One region of the Streptosporangium sp. NPDC049376 genome, then DNA from elsewhere that is predicted to be linked to it. Evidence: riboswitches for the same ligand, from Rfam matches in the RefSeq annotation. Region 1 holds a riboswitch; the other holds the start of a gene.
What was found. A riboswitch is a leader RNA that binds a small molecule or an ion and turns the genes downstream of it on or off. The one in region 1 is predicted to bind glycine.
Positions count from the first base shown of each region.

Region 2: another riboswitch for glycine. It lies ahead of gcvP (aminomethyl-transferring glycine dehydrogenase); the one in region 1 lies ahead of gcvT (glycine cleavage system aminomethyltransferase GcvT).

Region 1 is NZ_JBITMT010000002.1:129,259-132,653, reverse strand. It holds gene gcvH (glycine cleavage system protein GcvH) at 17-406, opposite strand; gene gcvT (glycine cleavage system aminomethyltransferase GcvT) at 403-1,491, opposite strand; glycine riboswitch at 1,533-1,617, opposite strand; glycine riboswitch at 1,620-1,718, opposite strand; gene ACIBVQ_RS06050 (hypothetical protein) at 1,858-2,610, shown strand; gene ACIBVQ_RS06045 (TetR/AcrR family transcriptional regulator) at 2,722-3,327, shown strand; gene ACIBVQ_RS06040 (alpha/beta fold hydrolase) at 3,324-3,395, shown strand, end outside.
Region 2 is NZ_JBITMT010000006.1:132,536-135,930, reverse strand. It holds gene ACIBVQ_RS18690 (MerR family transcriptional regulator) at 1-224, shown strand, start outside; gene ACIBVQ_RS18685 (bifunctional nuclease family protein) at 304-774, shown strand; gene ACIBVQ_RS18680 (MerR family transcriptional regulator) at 919-1,539, shown strand; glycine riboswitch at 1,554-1,645, shown strand; gene gcvP (aminomethyl-transferring glycine dehydrogenase) at 1,805-3,395, shown strand, end outside.

The sequences.
Region 1 (3,395 bases):
CGCAAGATTAGATATTTCAGGATTCGCCCGAAGTGAGTGCCGTGTACTCCTCGGGGGACAGCAGGTCCTCCGGGTCACCCTCAAGCCGGACGCGGAACAGCCAGCCGTCGCCATAGGGGTCACTGTTGACCAGCGAGGGGTCGTCGACGACGGCCTCGTTGACCTCGACGACCTCACCGCCGACCGGCGCGAAGATGTCGCTCACCGACTTGGTCGACTCGACCTCGCCGACCGCCTCACCTGCGGTGAGCGAGGAACCGGCCTCGGGCAACTGGACGAAGACCACGTCACCGAGGGCGTTGGCGGCGTAGGCGGTGATGCCGACGGTCAGGGTCAGGCCGTCGTCTATGCCCGAGATCCACTCGTGCTCCTTGGTGTAGTGCAGCTCCTCGGGAATGTCACTCACTTTTTCCTCCTGTAGAAAGGCAGCTCAACGACCTCGACCGGCTCGTGACTGCCCCGGATGTCCACGGCCAGTCCAGCGGACGTTCCGTTGTCCACGTAGGCCATGGCGATCGGCCTGCCCAGGGTCTGGGAAGGCGCTCCGCTGGTCACCTCTCCGACGACGACGCCGTCGCCGGAGACCACCGGATACCCGTGGCGGGGCACCCTGCGGCCGGTCGCGATCAGTCCCACCAGGCGGCGGGCCGGGGGGACGTCCTTGAGCGGCTCAAGGGCGGCCCTGCCGACGAAGTCGCCTGGTTTGTCAAACCTCACCACACGGCCGAGCCCCGCGTCGAACGGGGTGAGATCAGCGGAGAGCTCGTTGCCGTACAGCGGCATCCCCGCCTCAAGACGGAGGGTGTCACGCGCCGAAAGCCCGGCGGGCAGCAGGCCGTACGGCTCGCCCGCCTTGGTGAGCGCGGCCCACAGCGGCTCGGCGTCGTCGGCGGCGACGAACAGCTCGAAGCCGTCCTCGCCGGTGTAGCCGGTGCGGGCGACGAGGGCGGAGAGCCCGGCGACGGTCGCGGGAAGGCCCGCGTAGTACTTCAGGCCGTCGAGGTCGGCGTCGGTGAGCCCGCCCAGGATCTCGCGGGAGCGCGGCCCCTGTACCGCGACCAGCGCGTACTGCTCGGAGCGGTCCTCGACCGCGGCCTCGAAGGCCCCGGCGCGCTCGGTCAGCTCGGCGGCGACCCGGGGGTAGTTGGAGGCGTTGGCGACGACCATGAACTCCTGGTCGGCCAGGCGGTAGACGATCAGGTCGTCGAGTACGCCGCCCTGGGGATCGACGATCATCGTGTAGCGGGCGCGTCCCGGCTCAAGGGCGGAGATGTGACCGACGAGCGCGTAGTCGAGGGCCTCGCCTGCCTGCGGGCCCGTCACGAAGATCTCTCCCATGTGGGAGAGGTCGAACAGGCCGGCCGCCTGGCGGACCGCGTTGTGCTCGGCGGACTCGCTTCCGTAGCGCAGCGGCATCAGCCAGCCCGCGAAGTCGGTCAGCGTCGCGCCGAGGGCCTCGTGAACACCGCGCAGCGGCGTGGGTCGGGACATGTTCGCACCTCAGACAGGGGTCGGATGAGAAGCATCCTCCCCCTCTGTCATGGATGCCTGAGAGCTTCGCCCGATTTTTGCCGGACTTTCACCTTCGGCGAGGCCGTACGGCCTGCTTTCCAGAGGCACCTACCCACGCGGTCCTTTGCCTTGAGAGGTTTGCGGGGAGGGCTTGCTCCTTCAGGGGTCCTGGCCTGGATGTCAGGACGCTCTCCCGCGCGGGCTCGTCGGTGTCCCGGCCAGCCTAACCGTAGGCGAGGGCCGAGCGAAATCCCCGGGTCGGGACAGAGTGTCCGGTTAGGCGTGATCATGACGGCTCTCGCATAACCTGAAGGTGCAGTGGGGGATTTGTTCCAACATCGAATCGTGGAAACAGGACGGCTACCGCTCTTCTGTTTCTTCGTCGCGCTGATCGTCGCCTTCGTCTTCACCCGCATCAACGTCCGGCTCATCCGCGCCAAGATCGGCTGGTTCGGCAACGTCAGCGTCGGCGACATGCACATCCACCATGTGGTGTTCGGCGTGGTGCTGACGATGCTCGGCGGGGTCTCCGGCCTGCTCGTCTCCGGCGTGTCCCAGGGGTGGTACGCCCTGACCGCGGCCGTCTTCGGGGTGGGCGCCGCCCTCATCCTGGACGAGTTCGCGCTGATCCTGCACCTGCACGACGTCTACTGGGAGGAGGAGGGCCGCACGTCGGTCGACGCGGTGTTCATCGCGATCGCCGTCACCGGTCTGCTCCTGCTCGGCCTGCGCCCGCTGGGCTGGGAGCGGCCGGACGGCACGCCGCAGGGGACGTGGCTGGCGGTCGGCTTCCTCGTGCTCAATCTCATGCTCGCCGTGGTCACCCTGCTGAAGGGGAAGATCTGGACGGGCATGGTCGGTCTGTTCGTCCCGCTGCTGCTGATCGTCGGGGCGCTGCGGCTGGCCCGGCCCGGCTCCCCCTGGGCCCACTGGTTCTTCGCCCCGGGCTCCCGAAGGCCGAGGCCCTGGAAGCTGGCCAGGGCGCAGCGCCGTGAGGAGCGCTGGCGTCGCCCGGCCATCAAGGTCAAGATCGCCTTCCAGGAGTTCGTCTCCGGCCGTCACGACCTGCCCTCCTCCCGCCTGCGGCCACGCCGCTGACCTCGGTGAACCGCCGTGCCGTACTGTCGCGCGCCCGGTGAAACTAATCTCATTAGACAGAAATTAATGGGATTAGTTACAGTCTAGGGAATCTAGGAGAGAGGGGCGCGTATGGCGCGGGCCGGGTTGACGACGGATCGGGTGACGCTCGCCGGTGCCGAACTGGCCGACGAGGTCGGGTTCGACCGGCTGACCATGTCGGCGGTGGCACGACGGCTCGGGGTGAAGGACGCCAGCCTCTACGCGCACGTTCGCGGCCTTGAGGACCTGCGCGGCCGGATCGCCCTGCTGGCGGCCGACGAGAAGAGCGTCCGCATCGCGGAGGCCACCGCGGGGCTGGCGGGCAGGGACGCGCTGGTCGCGTACGCGACCGCCTACCGGGACTACGCCCGCGAACACCCGGGCCGCTACATGGCGACGCAGATCCCCACGGAGATCGACCCCGAGCTCCTGGCCGCGGCGCGCGGGCCGCGGCGCGCGATCGAGCTGACCTACGGCATGTTGCGCGCCTACGCCCTCGGGGAGCCCGACCTGACCGACGCGGTACGGCTGCTGCGCAGCATGCTGCACGGCTTCATCAGCCTTGAGGCGGCGGGCGGGTTCGCGCACTCGCGCCCGGCCGAGGAGTCGTGGTCACGCTGCCTCGACGCCCTGCACACCCTCCTGGAGCGCTGGCCCGCCGATCACGAACCACACGGTGAAGGAAAGAGGACATGACCGAGATGACCACCGGACGCCTGCGTGTGGACGGCGCCGAGCTGTACTACGAGGTGCGGGGGCGCGGG
Region 2 (3,395 bases), on a different contig from region 1:
CACTGGCCGCCTTCGGGCTCAGGGCACGCCACCTGCGGGTCGTCAAGGCCGCGGCCGAGCGGGAGGCCACCCTCGTCGAACAGGCCATCGCACCGTTGCTTCGCCGCCGAGGCCCGGGGGCCATCGACCGGGCCGACGAGACCGCCAAGGAGATTTCTGGTCTTCTGCTGGAATTGCACGCCTCGCTCCTGCGTTCCGCCGTGCGTGGGGGCTTGGGCCGGTGAGAACCTGACCAGGCACTCGTCCCCTCACGAGTGTTACGTTGAACAAACCGGTCATAATCCAGCGAAGACGGAGCAGCCCGTGTTGCAGATGGAGGTCGTGGGCGTTCGGGTTGAGATGCCCTCAAACCAGCCTATTGTCCTGCTGAAGGAGGCACATGGGGAGCGGTACCTGCCGATCTGGATCGGCATGACCGAGGCGACGGCGATCGCGATGGCCCAGGCCGAAGAGCCGCCACCCCGGCCACTCACCCATGACCTCTTCCGCGACGTGCTCGACGCGCTCGGCGTCCGGCTGAGCACCGTGAACATCGTCGCACTCCGTGATGGGATCTTCTTCGCCGATCTCGTGTTCTCCAACGGGGTCGAGGTGAGCGCCCGTCCTTCGGACTCCATAGCCCTGGCGTTGCGTACGGGAGCCCGTATCTTCGCCAGTGAGGACATCGTCAGGGAGGCGGGGGTGATCATTCCCGACGACCAGGAGGACGAGGTGGAGAAGTTCAGGGAGTTCCTTGACACGATCACGCCCGAGGACTTCGGTCGCGCGGGGTAGGTATTTCGGTGCATTTACGCTTCACGACGCGCCGGGGAGGGTCGTTGACTGATCTTGGCCCCAGTCCTACGGTGCAAGTGAAACCCGCGGCTGTGCGCAAACCCCCAGATCAGGCCGCGGGATGAGAGAAAGCCGGAGGTCCGCGTGGCGGTCAGCAGCGGCGAGGGTAGAAACGCCGACCAGGATGACCCGGAACGGCGCGGGGAGGCACGTCAGCGTGCGGGCGAAGAGGGCCTGCTGTTCGACGGGCAGCCGGTGAAACTGCCCGCCGACATCGGATACCGCGGTCCCACCGCCTGTGCCGCGGCCGACATCACCTATCGGCAGCTGGACTACTGGGCGCGCACCGGTCTGGTCGAGCCCACGGTCAGGGCCGCTCACGGTTCGGGTTCCCAGCGCCTGTACGGCTTCCGCGACATCCTGGTGCTCAAGGTCGTCAAACGGCTGCTCGACACGGGTGTGTCCCTCCAGCAGATCCGCATCGCCGTCCAGCACCTGCGCGACCGCGGCGTCAACGACCTGGCCCAGATCACCCTCATGAGTGACGGGGTGAGCGTGTACGAGTGCACCTCACCCGACGAGGTCATCGACCTGCTCCAGGGAGGGCAGGGTGTCTTCGGCATAGCCCTCGGCCGCGTCTGGCAGGAGGTGGAGGGCTCCCTGGCCGACCTGCCCGGAGAGCGCGCGGAGTCCGGCCAGAGCCCTTTAGGCGATCACCACGCGGATGAGCTGGCCCGTCGTCGCCGGGCTCGCCGCACCGGGTAAGGTTGTCTCGCTGCTGACTCTGCGCGGGAGAGACCCCGGCATGATCGGGGCGCCGAAGGAGCAACCTCCCCGGAATCTCTCAGGCACCCGGTACCGCGTGGGCGAGGCGACTCTGGAAAGCAGGCACGCCCGCCAGGCGCGTCTCACCGACGGGGAAAGCCTTCCACGCACCGGAAGGTGAAACTCTCAGGTCGCGATGACAGAGGGGGAGATCCGGCATACGCCCGCGCCCAGCGCCGGTCTCCAACGTCTCGGGAGGCTTCCCATGACCGACCTGTCACCGCTCAGCGAGCTGACCCCCCCGCCGTTCGCCACCCGTCACATCGGGCCCGCGGACGCCGACCAGACCCGCATGCTCGAGGCGGTCGGATTCGCCTCGACCGCCGACCTGGTCGCGGTGGCCGTCCCCGAGGCCATCAGGGCGAAGGACAGGCTCAACCTCCCGCCCGCCGCGAGCGAGACGGAGGCCATCGCCGAGCTGCGCGCCCTCGCCGGGCGCAACACCGTGCTCACCTCGATGATCGGCCTGGGCTACCACGACACGATCACCCCGGCGGTCATCCGCCGCAACCTCCTGGAGAACCCCGGCTGGTACACCGCCTACACGCCCTACCAGCCCGAGATCTCCCAGGGGCGCCTTGAGGCCCTGCTCAACTTCCAGACGGTCGTCTCCGACCTGACCGGTCTCGACGTGGCGGGCGCCTCCCTGCTGGACGAGGCCACCGCCGCCGCCGAGGCGATGACGCTGGCCCGCAGGGCGGTGCGCGGCTCCTCGAACGTGTTCGTCGTCGACGCCGGCTCGTTGCCGCAGACCAAGGCCGTGCTGCGCACCAGGGCCGAGCCGCTCGGCATCGAGCTGGTCGAGAGCGACTTCACCGAGGCCCTTCCCGACTGTTTCGGCGTGCTCGTGCAGTACCCCGGGGCCGACGGTGAGATCAGGGACTTCCGTGCCGTCGCCGAGGCCGCCCACGCGCGCGGCGCCCAGGTGGTGGCCGCCGCCGACCTGCTGGCCCTGACCCTGCTGGCCGCCCCCGGCGAGCTCGGCGCCGACATCGCGATCGGCTCCTCGCAGCGCTTCGGCGTCCCGCTGGGCTTCGGCGGCCCGCACGCCGCCTACATGGCCGTCCGCGACGGCCTGCAGCGGCAGATGCCCGGCCGTCTGGTCGGCGTCTCCCAGGACGCCGACGGCCGCCCCGCCTACCGCCTGGCGCTGCAGACCCGTGAGCAGCACATCCGCAGGGAGAAGGCGACCAGCAACATCTGCACCGCGCAGGTGCTGCTCGCGGTCATCGCGGGCATGTACGCCGTCTACCACGGCCCCGAGGGCCTTCGCAGGATCGCCAGGCGCGTCCACCGGCACGCCGTCGTGCTGGCCGCGGGCCTGCGCCACGGAGGCGTCGAGGTCGTCCACGACGCCTTCTTCGACACCGTGCTCGCCCGGGTGCCCGGCCGCGCCGCCCGGATCGTGGCCGCGGCCCGCGACAACGGCGTCAACCTGCGCCTGGTCGACGCCGACCACGTCGGTGTCACCTGCGACGAGCGGACCGAGCAGCTCCACCTGGAGCAGGTCCTGGCCGCCTTCGAGGTCAGCGGCGCCGTACTGACCGACCTGGACGCCGCGGCGCACGACGCGCTGCCCGAGGGGCTGGCGCGCACCGGCGACTACCTGACCCACCCGGTCTTCCACAGCCACAGGTCGGAGACGGCCATGCTGCGCTACCTGCGCAGGCTCCAGGACAAGGACGTCGCGCTCGACCGGTCGATGATCCCGCTCGGCTCGTGCACCATGAAGCTCAACGCGACCACCGAGATGGAGCCGATCACCTGGCCCGAGTTTGCCGGGCTGCACCCCTACG